DNA from 3 places in the Lelliottia sp. genome. Region 3 is predicted to be linked to each of the others. Evidence: predicted binding sites of a transcription regulator. Region 3 holds the regulator's gene; each other region holds the start of a gene.
The links. The regulator PhoB, encoded in region 3, activates phosphate uptake and scavenging genes when phosphate is short. The targets are predictions, from matches to a motif close to CTGTCATAAAACTGNCNNAT.
Positions count from the first base shown of each region.

Region 1: a site for PhoB is predicted at 5,307-5,326, ahead of kdgR (DNA-binding transcriptional regulator KdgR). Genes of this name have one in related genera too.
Region 2: a site for PhoB is predicted at 4,946-4,965, ahead of glpT (glycerol-3-phosphate transporter). Genes of this name have one in related genera too.

Region 1 is NZ_JAZQNX010000044.1:119,009-125,756, forward strand. Features, by position in the region: gene rlmA (23S rRNA (guanine(745)-N(1))-methyltransferase) at 1-226, opposite strand, end outside; gene ftsI (peptidoglycan glycosyltransferase FtsI) at 293-2,011, opposite strand; gene cspE (transcription antiterminator/RNA stability regulator CspE) at 2,232-2,441, opposite strand; partial or broken gene ACKI5T_RS20675 (DUF2627 domain-containing protein) at 2,454-2,598, opposite strand; gene ACKI5T_RS20680 (YebO family protein) at 3,445-3,735, opposite strand; gene mgrB (PhoP/PhoQ regulator MgrB) at 3,807-3,950, opposite strand; gene ACKI5T_RS20690 (YobH family protein) at 4,111-4,350, shown strand; gene kdgR (DNA-binding transcriptional regulator KdgR) at 4,424-5,215, opposite strand; gene ACKI5T_RS20700 (MFS transporter) at 5,394-6,748, shown strand, end outside.
Region 2 is NZ_JAZQNX010000024.1:81,151-87,898, forward strand. Features, by position in the region: gene ACKI5T_RS13470 (nicotinamide mononucleotide deamidase-related protein YfaY) at 1-727, shown strand, start outside; gene glpC (anaerobic glycerol-3-phosphate dehydrogenase subunit GlpC) at 759-1,949, opposite strand; gene glpB (glycerol-3-phosphate dehydrogenase subunit GlpB) at 1,946-3,205, opposite strand; gene glpA (anaerobic glycerol-3-phosphate dehydrogenase subunit A) at 3,195-4,823, opposite strand; gene glpT (glycerol-3-phosphate transporter) at 5,076-6,428, shown strand; gene yfaE (class I ribonucleotide reductase maintenance protein YfaE) at 6,452-6,706, opposite strand; gene nrdB (class Ia ribonucleoside-diphosphate reductase subunit beta) at 6,706-6,748, opposite strand, start outside.
Region 3 is NZ_JAZQNX010000005.1:345,030-351,777, forward strand. Features, by position in the region: gene proY (proline-specific permease ProY) at 1-1,006, opposite strand, end outside; gene brnQ (branched-chain amino acid transporter carrier protein BrnQ) at 1,085-2,404, opposite strand; gene phoR (phosphate regulon sensor histidine kinase PhoR) at 2,814-4,109, opposite strand; gene phoB (phosphate response regulator transcription factor PhoB) at 4,131-4,820, opposite strand; gene sbcD (exonuclease subunit SbcD) at 5,125-6,330, shown strand; gene sbcC (exonuclease subunit SbcC) at 6,327-6,748, shown strand, end outside.

The DNA of each region.
Region 1 (6,748 bases), on a different contig from region 3:
GCGCAACCGCATCCCTCAGCAACTGGTAATGGGCGGCGTCGAGGAATGCGCGCCGCGCCTGCATCATCTCCGCGCTATCGCCCGGATCGCGGGAGCGTTTATGTTGCACGGGCAGCAAATTCACATACCCTTCTTTCGCCTTATCAAACGTGTGCCCCTGTGGACAGATGTAGCTATTTTCAGCCTGCGTGAGCGGCGCGTGGCATAAGGGACAACTGAATGACATGGTAACTCCCGGCAATATCAAAGGCCGAAAGTGTACCCCTATTCGCCCTGGTATAAAACGTCTGCCTTAGCGCATCACGACAAGATGGCTGGAATCGGGTGCTAATCCATCAGGTTCAACGTTCTCCAGACGCAATACGTCACCCATAATCTGGCTAAATACCGGTGCCGAAACGGCCCCGCCATAATATCGACCATTTTGCGGATCGTTAATGACCACGGCCAATGCATACTGTGGATGGCTTGCTGGTGCCACACCCGCGGTATACGCCACATACTTGTCGACATATTTGCCGTCATCACCGATTTTTTTGGCCGTGCCCGTTTTGACCGCCACGCGATAATCGCGCACGGCAGCCTTTGTGCCACCGCCGCCCGGTAAAGCAACGCTTTCCATCATGTGTTCAACATCATGTACGATTTCTTCAGGCATAACCTGATGACCCTCAACTGGCGGGTCAATGCGCGTTATCGACAAGGGCCGCTCCAGCCCGTAACTTCCGATCGTGGCGTAAACATGCGCCAGCTGGAGCGGTGTCGCCATCAGACCGTATCCGAACGCAAAGGTGGCGCGATCGAGCTGGCTCCAAAATTTACGCTGAGGAAGGAGCCCGCTGCTCTCGCCCGTGAGACCCAGACCTGTCGTTGTACCAAAACCAAAGCTCTTATACGTATCGAGCAAGTGCTGTATCGGCATGGCCAGCGAAAGGCGTGACACCCCCGTATCACTCGACTTCTGCAAAATGCCTGTCAGCGATAATTCCGGATAATATCCCACGTCACGGATTCGGTGCCCATCTAGCGTATAAGGATGAGTATCGAGAACACTATCAGGTTTAACAATGCCATAATGTAGCGCCGTCATGAGAACCAACGGCTTGACGGTCGACCCCGGTTCAAAGGTGTCGCTGATGGCGCGATTGCGGAAGTCGTTGAGCGTGGCGCCATCCCGATTGTTGGGGTTAAAGTCCGGGAAACTGGCCATGGCGAGTATCTCGCCGGTTTGAACATTGATTAACACCGCTGCGCCGGATTCTGCTTTGTTCCAGGCGACGGCATTATCTAACGCATCTTCAGCGATCGTCTGCAGCCGCTCATCAATACTCAGTTGAATGTTATGAGCAGGAACCGGTGAGACTTCTGTTAAATTCTCAATCACATGGCCGTAGCGGTCTTCTCTGACTCGCCTGATCCCAGCTTGACCGGTCAATTGTGCATTAAAACTCTTTTCAACCCCTTCAATCCCCTGCCCATCGATATTCGTAAATCCAAGCAGATTTGCCGCCACATGTCCTGCCGGATAAAAGCGGCGTGACTCATCCCGCAGGTTAATCCCTGGTAAGTTGAGCTTATCAATCCATTTAGCCTGCGAGGGGTCCACCTGACGCGCAAGATAGATAAAACGCCCGTTAGGATCGTGATTAATGCGAGAAGCCAACGACGTCAGTGAAATGTGCAACGTTGTCGCGAGCGCTTGCCAGCGTTCGTCAAAGCCTACGCCGCCCTTAGCCAACACGATTTTAGGATCGGCCCACACCGCCCTGACCGGTACACTGACCGCTAACGGTCGGCCATCACGGTCGGTAATCATCCCGCGCGGCGCGTCAATCGACACTTCACGCAATGAGCGCATGTCTTCCTGTTTGACCAGGTTGTCAGGCTTAATAATTTGTAGCCATGCAACGCGTCCCAGAAGAAACGCAAGGCTTACAAAAATGGCAAGGCAAAGCAATGCAAAACGCACCGGGGTAAAATTACCGGCAGGACTAGAGGGTTTCGTTTTCACCCTGGCTCCAGGTCAATGAAACAACGCCCTGATTTAACGGTAAAAAACGAATCAGCATGGAGAAAACAATGATTCTAATCTCGCAGCTTTGCAACAAACTGCTAACCAGACAGTAAAGGGTTACATTTTGAAAAATAGTGCATAAAAAAGCCCCGCAAAATGCGAGGCTTGATGTCTGAGTATGAGGCGCTGTAGCGCTTCTGAATCAGCAGTGATTCGATCAGATAGCGGTTACGTTAACAGCAGCCGGACCTTTCTGGCCGTCCTGAATTTCGAACTCAACGTTCTGGCCTTCAGCCAGAGTTTTGAAGCCGTTACCCTGGATTGCAGAGAAGTGTACGAACACATCTTTGCTGCCATCAGCAGGAGTAATGAAACCAAAACCTTTAGACTCGTTGAACCACTTAACTTGACCTTTAATCTTTGCCATTTGCAAAATTCCTTAGATTGTTTTCTTAGCCCGCAGGCATTGACCTAGATAAAACTGAGACATTACTGCTTGAGGCACTAATATAAGGTTCGGCAGAGAAGCGGTATTCAACGACAACGTGTTTACTCAGAACTTCTTTACTGAAAATGCCACACATAAACAGAACTGTACCTCGTTTGACCCAAACCGTGTTATCACATACAACGTTAATCATGGCAAGCCATTTTTAAACATGACAAGATCCGCCGCACAAACTCTGATGCCGCCTTGCTAAATTTTGAGCAACTCTACGTTATCATCATATCACTCTGAATAAGACACTCAGTATCGCCTTCCAGTTCATAGCCACTGTAATATAAGGATTTTTACCGTTTTCCCTATACCGAAGGTGTGAAAGAAAGCCGATAATGTTTATTAGATTCACTGTTACAGTTAGAACAATTTGTGAAAAGTTATGCTCAAATCAACTCAGCGATAAAATGTTTACATTGAAATAACAATGCTTATTCGCGCCGCAGCTCTCGCATAATGAATACGCATGGAAAAAAGTAGCTTTGCACCAAAATAATGAATTTTTTGTGACTTTGCTTCATAACAAGGCAAGCAAAACGTTTCGATAAAAATAAAACTATAGAGGTACGTGAAAAATACAGAATATATAGTTACGGCACGCGATGACGTCACAAGCGCAAATAGTAACCAATTTTTTATATTCTAAAATGTTTATTCATTACCACTAAACTCTTTTGCGCTTCATGAAGCCTGCCGTAGGAATTCTCGTACGTCTCATCAGCTACAGCAGCATCGGAGAAGTAAGTCCCGTCCCTGCGCCCATGGAACAGCTGAAAGCGTAATAGAGGGATTTGAACCATCCTGGTGCAGAAGTGGGAAAGGTTTGAGTAATGCACAGGCGGCTGGCATCGAGGGTATTTGTTTGAAATCGTTGGATAGGCATTAAGGGAGGGGTCATAACGGGATACAGCCGCCTCCCTAGTCTTGCAGATTAACGCTCAGCAACCAGACGGATAAAATCATCCTCGTCTTCTTCAGGCAATGCTTCAGGGGCTTTTACCACCGGTTTTTCTTCAGGCTCATTGGCTTCGCACAAACGGCGAAGCAACGCATTTTGGCGTTTCTGCTGATCAAGCAGCGCTTCCAGAAGCTCGATCTGCTCATTGGTACGTGAGCTGGTGCGATTCACAAAGAACCACAAAACCAGACCAATGACCATAATGATTGCAGAGATCGCCAGTGAGGCTACGTTCAGTAGCCCCGAATTTTGTAACTCACCCATTTTACCACCTCAATGAAAACATCTATTTTACCACTGACGCAGAGGAAGGTAACGATCTATAAAAAAGTGTCCTACCAGGGGATGAATTGATTGATCGCGCAAATGCCACTAAAGAACTGTACATCCTGATCGCACATCACATTGATTGTCTGCGTCCAAAGAATGACACAGGCAATCAGCACTATGATCAGAATTACCCAGCGTATTTTTTTCACTCCACACTCCGTCGTTTGACCTGATGTGTCCAGGTTATCACGCTTATCTTAAACAAGAACTAACTCTGCGTTACATCTGATTTTTTTCAGAATTATGCACTTGTTTAATATAGCGAAACTATTACGCTGAATAGCATTATTAGTAAAAAAAGAGGCAGCTATGCGGTTAATCATTAGGACAATGGTTGTCCTTGCCATTGTTTGGATAGGCTTATTATTATCGGGCTATGGCGTACTGGTGGGAAGCAAAGAGAACGCCGCTGGCCTGGGTATTCAGTGTAAGTACCTCACCGCCAGAGGCACCAGCACTGCGCAATATTTACACACTGACAGCGGTGTCATTGGTTTGTCTAACTGCCCGATTCTGCGCAAAAGCCAGGTGGTGGTGGATAACGGTTAATTAAGCACCGCTTAATAGCCCTGACAACAAATAAAAACGCCGCAGTGATGCGGCGTTTCATATGATTCACACGTTAGAATGGATAGTCGTTATAACCCATCTGTTCAGAAATTTTACGCGCAGCAGTATGCAGCATTTCAACATACTCGTGCAGGCGCTCTTCTGAGAATCGAAGCGTCGGGAAAGAAATACTTAACCCTGCGATGACTACACCAAAACGGTCAAATACCGGGACGCCAATGCAACGCAGCCCCTCTTCCTGTTCCTGATTATCTTCGCCATAACCCTGCTCACGCACTTTATCAAGCACTGCCAGGAGTTCTTCTGTGCTGGTGATGGTGCGCTCGGTGCTACGTTTGTACTCGACATCCTGGAGGATTTCTTTAACTTCCTCGCGGTCACGCCACGCCAGCAGTACCTTACCAATAGCAGTACTGTAAAGCGGGTTGCGACGACCAATGCGCGAATACATGCGCAGGTTATACATAGAATCTATTTTATGGATATAAACTATGCTGTCTTCATCGAGCGCCCCAAGGTGAACGGTTTCTTTCGTCAAACGAGAAAGCTCGCGCATCTGGATATCTGCACTGCGAATAAGATCGACATTTTGAAGTGCGCGAGCGCCCAGCTCAAAGAGTTTCAGCGTCAGAGAATATTTCTCAGACTCGCCTTCCTGAGCAACATAACCCAGGGATTTCATGGTTTGCAGAAAGCGATAAACAGTGCTTTTTGACATCATCACACGTTGCGACAACTCTGTAATACCAATTTCGCGCTCTTCACCCAGCGCCTGTAAGATGCCAAACACCTTCAGCACGGAAGAAACAGAATCTGGCTGCTTGTCCAAATCTGCGATTGCCATTTATCACCTCATTGCGAGTGTTTTATAAAAATCAGAACCGGTTTTTATTATAAATTCGCGTTTGCCTTGCTGCAATCGTTCTGCGTTTACTTCGTTACAAATCTGCGACATAAACCCGAAATATCGGTGCTAAAATAGTAACACTAACAAATATTACATCCTGAGCGTTTCATTTCCTATGGAAAAAATCCCCTCTGACGGCTTGCCGTTGCCGCAACGTTATGGCGCGATTGCCACTATTATTATTGGTATTTCGATGGCCGTTCTTGATGGGGCGATTGCCAACGTTGCGCTGCCGACGATTGCCAGCGATCTTCACGCATCACCCGCCAGTTCAATCTGGATCGTTAATGCCTACCAAATAGCCATTGTTATTTCTTTGCTGTCTTTCTCTTTCCTGGGAGATATGTTTGGTTATCGCCGCATTTATCAATGTGGGCTCGCCGTCTTCACTCTGACGTCTCTCTTTTGCGCATTGTCTGATTCTTTGCATACGCTGACTATCGCGCGTATTGCGCAGGGCTTTGGTGGCGCAGCGTTAATGAGCGTCAACACAGCGCTGATAAGGCTTATCTATCCCCAGAGGCAGCTAGGCCGCGGGATGGGAATCAACTCCTTCATTGTGGCGGTTTCATCTGCTGCAGGTCCAACTGTTGCTGCGGCCATTCTCTCCGTTGCGTCGTGGCAATGGCTGTTCTTGATTAACGTGCCGCTGGGTATTGTCGCCCTGCTCTTTGCACTGCGTTATCTCCCGGCAAACGGGGCAAAAAGCGCGATGCCACGCTTTGACCTCCCCAGCGCCGTGATGAACGCGCTGACGTTCGGCCTGCTCATCACTGCGCTTAGCGGTTTTGCGCAGGGGCAATCCCTAAGGCTTATCGCCGCAGAAATTATCGCCATGCTGATCGTTGGGTTCTTTTTCGTTCGCCGTCAGCTGGCATTGCCGGTGCCTCTGCTGCCCGTAGACCTATTACGTATTCCGCTTTTTTCGCTATCGATCGGGACATCCATTTGCTCGTTCTGCGCGCAGATGCTGGCGCTTGTATCGCTCCCCTTCTTTTTGCAAAACATCGTGGGGCGTACAGAGGTCGAAACGGGACTGCTACTCACGCCGTGGCCGCTCGCTACGATGGTTATGGCACCGCTCGCAGGCTATCTGATTGAACGCGTGCATGCAGGATTGTTGGGGGCAATGGGTCTGTTGGTGATGGCAACAGGTCTTTTCGCCCTCGCGATGTTACCCGCCTCGCCGACGGATGCAGATATTATCTGGAGAATGATTCTTTGCGGCGCCGGATTCGGTTTATTCCAGTCACCCAATAATCACACGATTATGTCCGCGGCCCCGCGCCACCGTAGCGGAGGCGCCAGTGGAATGCTCGGTACCGCGCGTTTGTTAGGGCAAAGCATCGGCGCAGCGCTGGTCGCACTTATGTTCAACCTGGCCGGACAAAGTGGAACTCATATCGCGCTGTATACCGCTGGGTCATTGGCAACGATTGCCGCCATTATCAGCGGCCTGCGCGTGATTCA
Region 2 (6,748 bases), on a different contig from region 3:
AGTCATGGTTGAGCAGGAGATCCTGCCGCGTCTGCGCGAGCGTTTTACGCTGCCTGAGCCGCCGCTGTGCCTGCGATTAACGACGTTTGGCCGCTCAGAAAGCGATCTGGCGCAAAGCCTCGAACATCTCAAGCTGCCCGAAGGCGTGTCGATGGGCTATCGCTCCTCGATGCCGATCATTGAGCTCAAGCTCACCGGACCGGCAACGCAAAAAGCCGCGATGCTGGCGGCATGGCCTGAAGTGCAGCGCGTGGCGGGTGAGAATCTGATTTTCGAAGGCACCGAAGGGTTACCCGCGCAAATCGCCCGCTGCCTGAATGAACGCCAGCTGAGCCTGACGCTCAGCGAGCAGTTCACCGGCGGTTTGCTGGCCTTACAATTATCGCGTGAAAACGCCTCCTTGCTGGCGAGCGAAGTAGTGCCCTCGCAGGAAGAGACGCTGGCACAAACCGCGCACTGGGCGGCCGATCGTCGGGTGAAACATTTCGCCGGACTGGCGCTGGCAGTGACCGGGCTGGAAGATGAGCATCTTAACTTTGCGCTGGCGACGCCGCAGGGAACCCACGCATTGCGGGTCAAGATGAGCATAACCCGTCACAGTCTGCAGGTGCGTCAGGAAGTGTGTGCGATGATGGCGCTGAACATGCTGCGTCGCTGGTTGAACGGCAAAGATGTTGCCAGCGAACATGGCTGGATTAACGTGGTGGATACGCTGTTTATTGAGTAAAAATATCGGGGCCAAAAGGCCCCGATAGTGATCACCCCAGCGCTTTTGCGAGTAGAGAGATGGGATGTTCGCAGCGTTTGCTGGTGGACATCTCAATTTGCCATTTGCAGGTTTCGCAGTCGGTCACCACGATGTCTGCGCCGCTCTCTTCAATCTGGCGGAACAGGGGCGCACCAATCGCCTGTGACGTCGGGTAGTTTTCGCTTTTAAAGCCGTATGTACCCGCAATCCCGCAGCAGCGCGAATCCAGAACCGTCAGTTCCAGACCCGGAATCAGCCTCAGCAATTCCAGCGTGTAGATCGACCAGCCCATTTTTTCCATATGACAGGGTGTGTGATACACCACTTTCAGCGGCAACGGTTTCAAGGGCAGCGTCTGGCCGTTATCCAGTTTGCGCCACAGGAAACGCGTTGCCAGCTCAATGTGCTCGCGCAGATCGCTGTTTTCCACATCCAGCACATGCGGGTACTCATCGCGCAACGTAAAGGTACAGGTGGACGAGGTAGCAAGCACCGGAATGCCTTTCCCGACAATCGCTTCTCGAAGAGACGACACATTGCTTTGCGCCTGTTTACGCGCTTTGTTGGTAAAGCCGTTAGCGATCAGCGGCACGCCGCAGCACTTCTCTTTATTCAACAGCTGCACGCCGGTGCCCATCGCGTTTAACACCGTGATCAGATCTTTGCCCAGCTGCGGGTGGTTATAGTTCACATAACAGCCATGGAAAAAGGCCGCCTGATCGGCGTAAGTTGCCTGCGCCTCGGCGACCGATTTGTACCAGCGGCGGAAGGTGCCGTGTGAATATTTTGGCAGGCTGCGGTGATGATCGATTTTAAGCGCTACGTCGAGCAACTGACGCACCGGCTTCAGTGAGGTCGCGGCATTCACCAGTGGCGCAAACGGGGTTGAAACGCTGCCCATCAGATCCGTGTGGCTCAAAATGATATCGCGCAGTTTTGGCGTCTGTTTGCTGTATTGCGCTCGCGCACGCTGAATGATGTCACCGATTTTGACATCGGAAGGGCACGCGACTTCGCAACGTTTGCAGTTGATACAGTATTTCAGCGCCTCATCGTACAAAGCGCCATCTTTCAGGCGCAGGCGCTCGCCATCTGGCCCCGCCTGTTTCGGCCCAGGATAATGCGGATTCACGCTGCTGACCGGGCAGACCGTGGTGCACACGGTGCACTTGATGCAGCTTTCAAAACGGGTGTCGTTCATTGCTCGTCTCCTGCACGCTGGCAAATCTGTTCTGCGGCATACAGGGCGGTGATAGCGCACACGCCGCCACCGCAGCCCAGTGCGATGGGATCAAAGCCGCCCAACACGGAACCGATAGCGTAAAGATTATCGACGGGCGAGCCGGAAAGCTGCGGCCGTAGGGTGTTGTCTGTAATGACGCCAAACTGCTGCCACGGCTGCGGAGCGAAGAAATCGCTTTGATACCAGTCCGCTCGGGAGGCATTTTGCCGCACATCCAAACCCAGCACGGCTTCGCGTATTCCTTCGCGTGTGCTGATAAGGCCGTTGCTGAAAAAACTGCCGCTCGCCAGCACCACAAACTGCGGACGTAGCGGGATATCGCCATGATTTCGCGTCCAAAGGGCACTCACGACACCGTTGTCGAGCGTCACTTTTTTGACATCATCACCTGCCATCCAGACGCCGCCCTGGGCAATAAACTGGCGCTGGAGTTGATTGTGCAAGCGTATGCCCGGCACCGAAGGCGGAAGGGTCGGCAGTAAATAGAGTGCGCACGCTAGTCGGTCTGACAGCCAACGCCAGAGGCGATTATCCGCCAAACCAAAACAGGCCGGCATGTACAGCGCATCACAACCCTGGCTGAGCGGCTGTAAGGCGTCGAACAGCAGCGGCCATTTATCATCGTTATCAAGAAAACGGGCGATATTTACCGCGCGAAACTCGCTGGCGTTATCACGCAGCACGTCCAGTTCCGGCAACTCTATTTCTGCGGTATCGGCGCTGATGCCCTGATTACGCAGCGATGCGGCGGCAAGATGGGCCTGAAAATCCAGAAAACCGCTAATACCGACCACACATACGCGCTGCGATTGAATCGGGGCGACGGGAACCTCTTCAGGGCTGAGCCATGCCGGACGCAGCATGCCGAGCGGGGTGACGCGCTGATGATTTTGACGCGCATGGCCGCGCAGTCGCGCCCCGCACGTGGCGAGCAACGTTTCAGTCTCATCGGCAAGACGCGCGATGTTGTCCGTGCCCACTAGCCGGTAGGGATGCTCTGCGGGCAATGCATCGGGGTTTTGCAATGCCATTAACGGCGTGTCTACCGCGGAGCCGTCTGGCAGCGCGCCCAGCAAATCCAGCGATCCGGAAGAAAAATGCAGAGCGCTTTGGCCACGACTGACAATCGCGCATCGCAGACCGCGCTGCGTAAGCTTAAGCCCGCACAGGATCCCTGCCAGACCGCCGCCGATAATCACCGTTTCAAATTTCATCGTGCTGCTCCTTTTCCAGTCCGCATAATCCCTGATATACCCAGCGGGTGAATTCGCTTTCGCGCAGCGCATCGCCCCAGGCGACAGGCTGCACGCCTTTCCAGCGTTCGTTGAGGAACTCGCTCAACTGCGCGAGCGACTGCGCTGATGTGGTGACGTTGAAGCGCTGCAAAAGCCCGGCAGCGCGACACGCGCACAGTTCGCCCTGACAGGTCCCCATGCCGACTCGGGTCCGGCGACGTAAATCGAGCAGATTATTGACCGTCAGATTTTCAACCGCATATTGCACTTCGCCCGCCGTTACGGCTTCGCATTCGCACACCAGACTGCGGCTGAGACGGCTCTGGCCGAGCCAGGCTGGCGTGCGGTCGCCGTGGCGGTAGAGGGCCGAACCGCGCAGTGGTGCGGGGAGCGAGATGATTTTTTGCAGCGTTTTTTCGCTGGATTCCTGCGAGCCTGGCAGAGGGCGTTGCGCCGTGGAGCAGGGCTGCGTGTTGCCCAGCTTCTGGCACACGGCGTCTGTCGCCCACTCGGCCATCAATCGATAAGTCATCAATTTGCCGCCGGTGATGGTAATAAAACCTTCCATTCCATCGCGTTTGGCGTGGTCCATCAGGACAATCCCACGGCTGACGTTGCGCCCGGTGGGGTCGTCGTCACTGGCTACCAGCGGACGTACGCCTGCATACGCGCGAAGAATGCGCGTTTGCGCCATGACAGGGGCCAGTTTTTCGCCTTCGCGCAACAGGATATCCACCTCTTCGGCGGTGACGCGATTGCAGTCGATATCGTTATAGTCGATGTGCATGGACGTGGTGCCAATGAGCGAAATGGTATCGCCGGGCACCAGAATGTCCGCGTCGGACGGCTTGCGGCAACGGTTGATGACGTGATTGTTGATGCGGTGATCGAGGATCAATAGCGAGCCTTTGGCCGGGAACATACGGATGGAGAGGTCGGCATATTCTGCGATGCGCTGACCCCAAATTCCGGCGGCGTTGACCACCACGTCGGCATACAGCTCGCTGTGTTCGCCGTAAAGCGTGTCATACACGCGCACGCCCCGCACGGTATCGCCGTCGCGGATAAGGCCGGTGACTTCATGCGCCGTCAGAACGATTGCGCCATGCTCGCGCGCGTCAAGCATGTTAGCGGCGGTCAGACGGAAGGGATCGACGGTTCCATCGGGCACTTTCACTGCGCCAATGAGCGCGGGATTCACCGAAGGTTCAAGACGTCTGGCGAGCGCGGGATCGAGCATTTCGGCGCGAATACCGGCTTCGGTGCAGGCACGGACGAAGGTCTGCTGAAACGCGAGATCGTCTTCGGGCAGGGTAATAAACAGGCCGTCGGTAGGCTCAATGCAGTGGCGGGCGATGCGTTTGAGAATTTGGTTTTCTGCGATGCACTCGCGGGCGGACTCGTTGTCGGTCACCGCGTAGCGCGCCCCGCTGTGCAGCAAGCCATGGTTTCGCCCGGTCGCACCGGTGGCGATATCGTGACGCTCCAGCAGCGTAACCTTTAGTCCACGCAGGGCGCAGTCTCGTGCGATACCAGCCCCTGTTGCGCCGCCGCCGATGATAATCACATCGCTATAACGAGGATCGCGTAGTGTCATTATCTTCCCTCATGTTCGTTTTTTACTATTCAGCCACATTAATAGTGTGGTTTGTTTGATTTCGAACATAATCGAGCGCAATACGAAACTAAAGCGTGATCCCATGCGCTTATTTGCTCACGTTGTCATATTTCTGTAACAATCTGTGCGTTGATTCACAGTAACAATCGCTGTGATTTTTTAACATCGCGGCCTCTGGAATCGGGGGGCCACACGACCTCGAAAATTTATGACATGGCCACGGAGGCTCTAATGCTCAGTATCTTCAAACCTGCGCCGCATCAGGCGCGCGTGTCAGAGGCAGAAGTCGACCCGCTGTACCGTCGCCTGCGTTGGCAGATTTTCCTCGGTATTTTCTTCGGCTACGCCGCTTACTATCTGGTGCGTAAGAACTTTGCGCTGGCGATGCCGTATCTGGTTGAACAAGGATTTTCACGCGGTGATTTAGGTTTTGCCTTGTCGGGCATTTCGATTGCCTATGGGTTTTCCAAATTCATAATGGGGTCCGTTTCAGATCGCTCGAACCCGCGCGTCTTCTTGCCCGCGGGTTTGATTCTGGCGTCCGCGGTGATGTTGTTTATGGGCTTTGTGCCGTGGGCAACGTCCAGTATTGCCATCATGTTTGTTCTGCTGTTCCTGTGCGGTTGGTTCCAGGGGATGGGGTGGCCGCCGTGCGGGCGTACCATGGTGCACTGGTGGTCGCAGAAAGAGCGCGGCGGGATTGTGTCAGTGTGGAACTGCGCGCATAACGTCGGGGGTGGTATTCCTCCGCTGCTGTTCCTGCTGGGGATGGCGTGGTTTAACGACTGGAAAGCGGCGCTGTATATGCCTGCTTTTGGGGCCATCGTTATTGCGATCATTGCTTTTGCTCTGATGCGTGATACCCCGCAATCGTGCGGTCTTCCGCCGATTGAAGAGTATAAAAATGACTACCCGGACGATTACAACGAGCAGCATGAAGAAGAGCTGACGGCAAAACAGATCTTCATGAAGTACGTCCTGCCCAACAAACTGTTGTGGTACATCGCTATCGCCAACGTGTTTGTCTATCTGCTGCGTTACGGCATCCTCGACTGGTCGCCGACCTATCTGAAAGAAGTGAAGCATTTCGCACTGGATAAGTCGTCGTGGGCCTATTTCCTGTATGAATACGCCGGTATTCCAGGCACGCTAATTTGCGGCTGGATGTCGGACAAAGTGTTCAGAGGCAACCGTGGTGCAACGGGCGTGTTCTTTATGACGCTCGTGACCATCGCCACTATCGTGTACTGGCTGAATCCACCAGGAAATCCGGGCGTGGATATGGCCTGTATGATTGTGATCGGTTTCCTGATTTACGGTCCAGTGATGCTGATTGGTCTGCACGCGCTGGAACTCGCGCCGAAAAAAGCCGCAGGCACTGCAGCGGGCTTTACCGGTCTGTTCGGCTATCTTGGTGGTTCAGTCGCGGCCAGCGCCATCGTGGGTTACACGGTCGACTTCTTCGGCTGGGATGGTGGCTTTATGGTGATGATTGGCGGCAGCATTATGGCGGTATTACTGCTGATCGTCGTGATGATTGGCGAAAAACGCCATCATGCAGAGATGATGCAGAAACGAGGCTAAAAAAATGCCCGCGTAAGCGGGCATTACATTTCGATTTCGATATCGCCTTTTGCCCGGCAACAGCAGGGCAAAATTTCCCCATCGTTGATAAACGCCAGCGGTTCCGTTAGCCAGTCCACTTGTCCTGCCACTAAACGACAGCGGCATGAGCCGCAGTAGCCCGCACGGCACTGATACTCAACTTCCACCTGATGCGACTCCAGAGCCACCAGCAGGGAAGGGTGTTCTTCCCGGCACAACACTTCTGTACCGGAAAGGCTTAACGTTACGCGGCTCATCAGAGCTGGAAATCGCTCAGATCGTCAGTGTTCACTTCGGAA
Region 3 (6,748 bases):
GCACGGTGACCCACGGCGTACCGCGACGCGACGTTTTGGCGAACACTTTCGGGGCGTTCCCCTGCTCCACCATGCCGTGGAGCATGCGTCCCACGCCAAATACATCGCTGTTGATGGCCGAAAATGACGCCGTCAGCACCACAAAGTTAAGAATGCTGGCCGCGAACGCAATGCCCAAATGCTGGAAAGTGAGGACAAACGGACTGCCGTTGGTGCCCACCTGATTCCATGGGTAAATGGACATAATCACAAACAGCGTTCCCACGTAGAACACCAGAATGCGCATCGGCACGGAGTTAATCGCGCGCGGAATGGATTTCTCCGGGTCTTTCGCTTCACCGGCGGTGATCCCGATAATCTCGATACCGCCATAGGCAAACATCACCATTTGCAGCGACATCACCATCCCGAGCCAGCCATTGCTAAAGAAGCCGCCGTTGGTCCACAGATTATGGATCCCAGTCGGCTGTCCGCCGTTACCAATGCCCCAGATAATGATGCCAAAACCGGCAGCAATCATGATGATAATCGTCGCGACTTTGAAGAAGGAGAACCAAAACTCCAGCTCACCAAATACCTTAACGCTCATCAGGTTGACGCCACAGATGATCAGCACCACGCTCAACACCCATATCCAGTGCGGCACCAGCGGGAACCAGACGCCCATATAAATGCCAAAGGCCGTCACGTCGGCAATCGCCACAATCAGGATTTCGAAACAGTAGGTCCAACCGGTGATATAGCCCGCCAACGGGCCTAAGTTTTCCTGCGCATAGCGAGAAAATGAGCTGGCAGAAGGGTTGTGAACCGACATCTCGCCCAGCGCGCGCATAATGATATACGCCGCCACGCCGCCGATAATATAGGCCAGCAGGACGCTCGGGCCGGCCATTTTGATGGCATCTGCTGAGCCATAAAAAAGACCCGTTCCGATCGCGGAACCCAGCGCCATAAAGCGAATATGGCGGGTGCTCAATCCACGTTTTAATTTGTTAGTGCTTTCCATTTAAATCTTGCCATTCAACACGAAAAAAACAAAAAACCACGGGGCCATAAGCCCCGTGGTTAAACAATTTGTGATTGATTAATGCGCGCTGGAAGTAACCTGCCGCCCTGCTGCTCGATCCCAGATAATCGCCAGAATCAGTGCCACAACGGAAGGCATTAACCAGGCCAGTCCCTGCTCTGACAGCGGTAAACGCTGAGTCCAGGCCGGAAGTATACCGCCAATAGCCGACGCTTTAATCCCGTCAAGGATACCAAAAATAAAGCTGATAAACATGGCAGGCGCAATAATTCGGGAGGAATTGTTCCACCACGGGCGGGTGAAGCTCAACACCACCAGAACGATACATGGCGGATAAATCGCGGTCAGCACCGGGATAGAGACCTGAATCAGGTGGCTCAGCCCCAGGTTAGAAACCGCCATCGAAAAGCCGCCGAGGATAAACACCAGCGTGCGATAAGAGAGTGGAACGTACTGCGCAAAGAACTCTGCACAGGCGCAGGTCAGGCCAACGGCCGTGACCAGACACGCCAGGAAAATCAGAATCGCCAGCATGAAGCTGCCCGCGCCACCAAAGGTGTGCTGAACGTAAGCATGCAGAATCGCGGCACCGTTCGCGCTCTGATCGACCAGAGATGCGCTATCAGAACCCAGACGGAACAGCGCCAGATACAGCAGTGCCAGGCCCGCGCCGGCCATCAGGCCAGCCCAGACGGTATACCGCGTCAACAGTCGCGCTTCGGTCACGCCGCGAGAGCGCGCGGCGTTGACGATAACAATACCGAACGCCATAGCGCCCAACGTATCCATCGTCAGATAGCCGTTAACGAAACCGTTCGAGAACGCCGCATTCTTATAAGCGTCCATGGCATCGCTGATCGGACCCGCAGGCCAAATCACAGCGGCAACCGCCAGCACAATCAGCGCCAGAATTTTCAGCGGAGCAAGGAAATTGCCGACGGTATCCAGCAATTTACCGGGATAGAGCGACACCAGAATGACAATCGCGAAGTACACCACGCTGTAAATCAGCAGCGGCAGCGGACCGTCACCGGTCAACGGCGCGATACCGACTTCAAAGGAGACCGTCGCGGTCCGTGGCGTTGCAAACAGCGGCCCGATGGCCAGGTAGCACACAACCGCCAGTAACACACCGGCCACTTTGCCAATCGGTGCGCTGAGGCTATCCACGCCACCGCCCACTTTCGCGAGTGCGACAACGGTAAGCACCGGCAAACCCACAGCCGTAATCAGGAAGCCAAACGCCGCCATCCAGACGTGTTCACCCGCCTGCAAGCCAACCATGGGAGGAAAAATGATATTACCTGCGCCGACGAACAGCGCAAAAGTCATAAAGCCCAGCGCGATGATGTCACGCGATTTTAAATGATGGGTCATAGAACCTTACTGCCTGTGGATGTGGTGTTGAAAACGTTGAGATTTTCGCCATCCCTCTCGGGACGATACGGCGGAAAATTAACTCAATTTCAGCGGGATATGCTCCCGTCCTGGCGCAGCGAAGAATAGTTTTTCGGTTTACCGCGCAAATACAGTCGGTCTGACAGTATATGGGGCGCAATTTAAACGCTTATAACGTTTAAAGGCAAGGAGGGATCTTAAAACCAGAACAATATGCCAGCATGAAAAAACAGACCAGCACAATCCGCTAAGTATAAGAAAAACTCATGGCTAATCATGCGAACAAAAAAGCATCAGCCGTATAAAATTCATCCGCGTTTCGCTTGACTGCAAAGCAAACAGGCCAGCAAACGCTGGCCTGTGGAAAGGAAGGCTGACACACCGGCTGTCAGGCACTTTTTTTGGCAATTAATCGTTCCGGGATAACAAAACTGAATCGTGTTCCTTTACCCGGCGTACTCTGAATATCAAGACGGCTATCGTGATGATTCAATGCATGCTTCACAATCGCCAGACCCAGCCCACTGCCGCCCGTTTGTCGTGAGCGCGCTTTATCGACGCGATAGAAACGCTCAGTCAGACGCGGAATGTGCTCCGGCCCAATGCCCGGTCCGTTGTCTTCGACGCTAAATTCGGCCCCCGTCGGCACATGCTGCCAGCGCACCACAATGTGGGTGCCTTCCGGCGTATGATTCACGGCGTTATAGACCAGATTCGATATCGCACTGCGCAGTTGCTCTTCACTGCCGAGGACTTTCAGCGCGCTATCAACCTCAAACGTCAGCTGATGCTTTTTATGGCTCAGCGTTTGCGCTTCCCGCTCCACCACGCGCAGCATCATCGGAACATCAATAGTTTCATTCAGTGCCAGCGTCGGGGCGGCTTCAATTTTCGACAGCGTCAGGAGCTGCTTGACCAGTCCTTCCATGCGATGCGTTTGCTCGCGCATCGTATGTAATGCTTTCTCTCGCGGCGCACCTTCCAGCGTTTGCTCCTGCATCATCTCCAGATACCCCTGAAGCACGGTCAACGGCGTGCGCAGTTCGTGGCTGACGTTGGCAAAAAAATTACGACGAGCCCCTTCAAGCTGGTGCATTTGGGTAACATCACGCGCCACCATCAACCACTGCTTGTCGCTGTAGGGCATAACGCGAATCTCAAGGTGACGGCCATTATTCAGCACCAGATTGTGCGGGCGAGTAAATTCACGCTTTTTCAGATACAGCGTGAATTCGGGGTAACGCAGAAGGTTCAGGATATTCTGGCCGTTATCGTCTGGCCAGCGGAGTCCAAGCAGCTGTTGTGCAAGACCATTACACCAGAAAATCGTCCCTTCTTCGGTGGTGAGGATCACCGCATCCGGCAGCGACTCTGCGCCGCTACGAAAGCGCTTGATCAGGCTTCCCAGTTCACGACGACGCTTTTTATTACGCATCTGCATCTGGTGTAAGCCGTAAAGCAACGGCTCCCAGCTTCCGCTCCCCGGCGGGGGCGTCATGCTGCGATCCACCCAAAGCCACCACGACAGACGCAGTAAATTCCAGAAATGCCAGATCAGCAGGCTGGTCACTGCCGCCAATAAAAACCACGGCAGATGGCCAAAAATAGCCCCAAAAATGAAGGCCGGGAGACAGCATAAGATCAGTTCAAAAACGAGCCTTTTCCATGACAGACGTTCCAGCACGCGTCACACTCCTGTCAGTGTTCAGAAACGGGTCGAAAAACGATAACCCGTGCCGCGCACCGTTTGCACCATGCGATCGTGGCCGCTGTGTTCCAGCGCTTTTCGCAAGCGGCGAATATGCACATCAACCGTTCTGTCCTCAACATACACGTTTGTTCCCCAAACGTTATTCAGCAACTGCTCACGACTGTAAACGCGCTCCGGATGGGTCATAAAGAAGTGCAACAGCTTAAATTCGGTCGGTCCCATGTCGAGCGGATTTTCACCCGTCATCACGCGATGCGACGTAGGATCCAGACTCAGTCCCTGCATCTCAATCACCTCTTCCACCGCCATCGGTGAAATACGGCGCATCACCGCTTTAATACGCGCCACCAGCTCCTTCGGTGAAAACGGCTTGGTGATGTAATCATCTGCACCCGTTTCCAGCCCGCGCACGCGATCTTCTTCTTCACCGCGCGCCGTGAGCATAACGACTGGAATATCGCGGGTCATCGCTTCACGTTTGATGTGTTTGATAAATTGCAGTCCAGAGCCGCCAGGCAACATCCAGTCAAGCAGAATCAAATCAGGCCAGGGTTCGTTCAGCTGATTCACCGCGCTGTCATAATCTTCAGCTTCTATCGGCTGAAAACCGTTTTGTTCGAGCACGAAGCACACCATTTCACGAATTGGAGCTTCATCTTCTACGACCAGAATACGTCTCGCCATACTTTACCCTGTCTTATTGAGGTTAAAAGTTTGTAATGCGGCGTCATTATGCGTCAGATTTATGACAGATTTATGAAAAACATTACCACTGTGAATAGCAAACTATTGTTTTATTACAGCTGTTATTTCCCGTTTCCAGGACATTTATCACCGCAAAAGCCGTGACGCTAGCTCATACCAGCACATCTCAGAACCCCATGCTGACGCCCGTAACACTCAGAATGGGGCCGATGCAGCCAACACAGAGGCGGCCTGAAGGATCAAGTGTATAATCCCTTTCACCTTTTTTTGCCACGGATCTGTTATGCGCATACTTCACACCTCGGACTGGCATCTGGGTCAAAATTTTTACAGTAAAAGCCGTGCGGCCGAACACGAAGCGTTCCTGAACTGGCTGCTGGAAACGGCGCTGACGCACCAGGTTGACGCGATCATTGTCGCCGGTGATATTTTTGACACCGGATCGCCGCCCAGCTATGCGCGCGAAATCTATAACCGCTTCGTGGTCAATTTACAGAAAACGGGCTGCCATCTGGTCATCGTCGCGGGTAATCACGACTCGGTGGCAACGCTGAATGAGTCGCGCGATATTCTGGCCTTTCTGAATACCACTGTAGTGGCAAACGCCGGGCATGCACCGCAAATCATCAAAAAACGCGACGGCACCCCGGGCGCCGTTATCTGCCCGATCCCCTTTTTGCGTCCACGTGACATCGTTCAAAGCCAGGCCGGTCTGACCGGCGGCGAAAAGCAAAAGCACCTGCTGCAGGCTATTACCGACTACTATCAGCAGCAATTTTTCGACGCCTGCGCCTTGCGCGGTGAAGCGACGCTGCCCGTTATCGCCACCGGCCATTTAACCACCGTCGGCGCCAGTAAAAGTGACGCGGTACGCGAAATTTATATCGGTACGCTGGATGCGTTCCCGGCGCAGAACTTCCCACCCGCCGATTACATCGCACTCGGGCATATCCATCGGGCACAGAAGATTGGCGGCAGCGAACATATCCGCTACTGCGGATCGCCCATTTCGCTCAGCTTTGACGAAACGGGCAAACCCAAAAGCGTGCATCTGGTCACTTTTATCGACGGGAAACTCAGCGCGGTAGACACGCTGGAAGTGCCCGTGACGCAGCCGCTGGCGGTACTAAAAGGCGATCTGGCGGCCATCACCGCACAGCTAGAGCAGTGGCGCGACGTGGAGCAAATCCCGCCCGTCTGGCTGGATATCGAAATCACGACAGACGACTATCTGCACGATATGCAGCGCAAAATCCAGGCACTCACGGAAACGCTGCCGGTTGAGGTTTTACTGGTGCGCCGCAGTCGCGAACAGCGCGAGAAAATTCTGCTCAGTGCGCAGCGCGAAACGCTCAGCGAGCTGAAGGTCGAAGAGGTTTTTGAACGCCGACTGGCACAGGAAGAGATTGACGACGCGCAGCGCGCCAGACTGAACGAGCTGTTCACCCATACGCTGCATGCGCTCAATGATGAGGAAGACAACGCATGAAAATTCTCAGCCTGCGTCTGAAAAACATCAACTCCCTGAAGGGCGAATGGAAAATTGATTTCACCGCCGAGCCGTTCGCCAGTAACGGTCTGTTTGCGATAACCGGCGCGACCGGCGCAGGCAAAACCACCCTACTGGACGCCATCTGCCTCGCGTTGTATCACCAGACGCCGCGTCTGAATAAAGTCACACAATCACAAAATGATCTCATGACGCGCGACACCGCTGAATGTCTGGCGGAGGTGGAGTTTGAAGTCAAAGGTACAGCTTATCGCGCTTTCTGGAGCCAAAGCCGAGCGCGTAATCAGCCTGACGGGAATTTACAGGCACCGCGCGTAGAGCTGGCGCGCTGCGAAGACGGTAAAATTCTGTCTGACAAAGCCACAGACAAAATTGAGCAAACGGCCACGCTGACCGG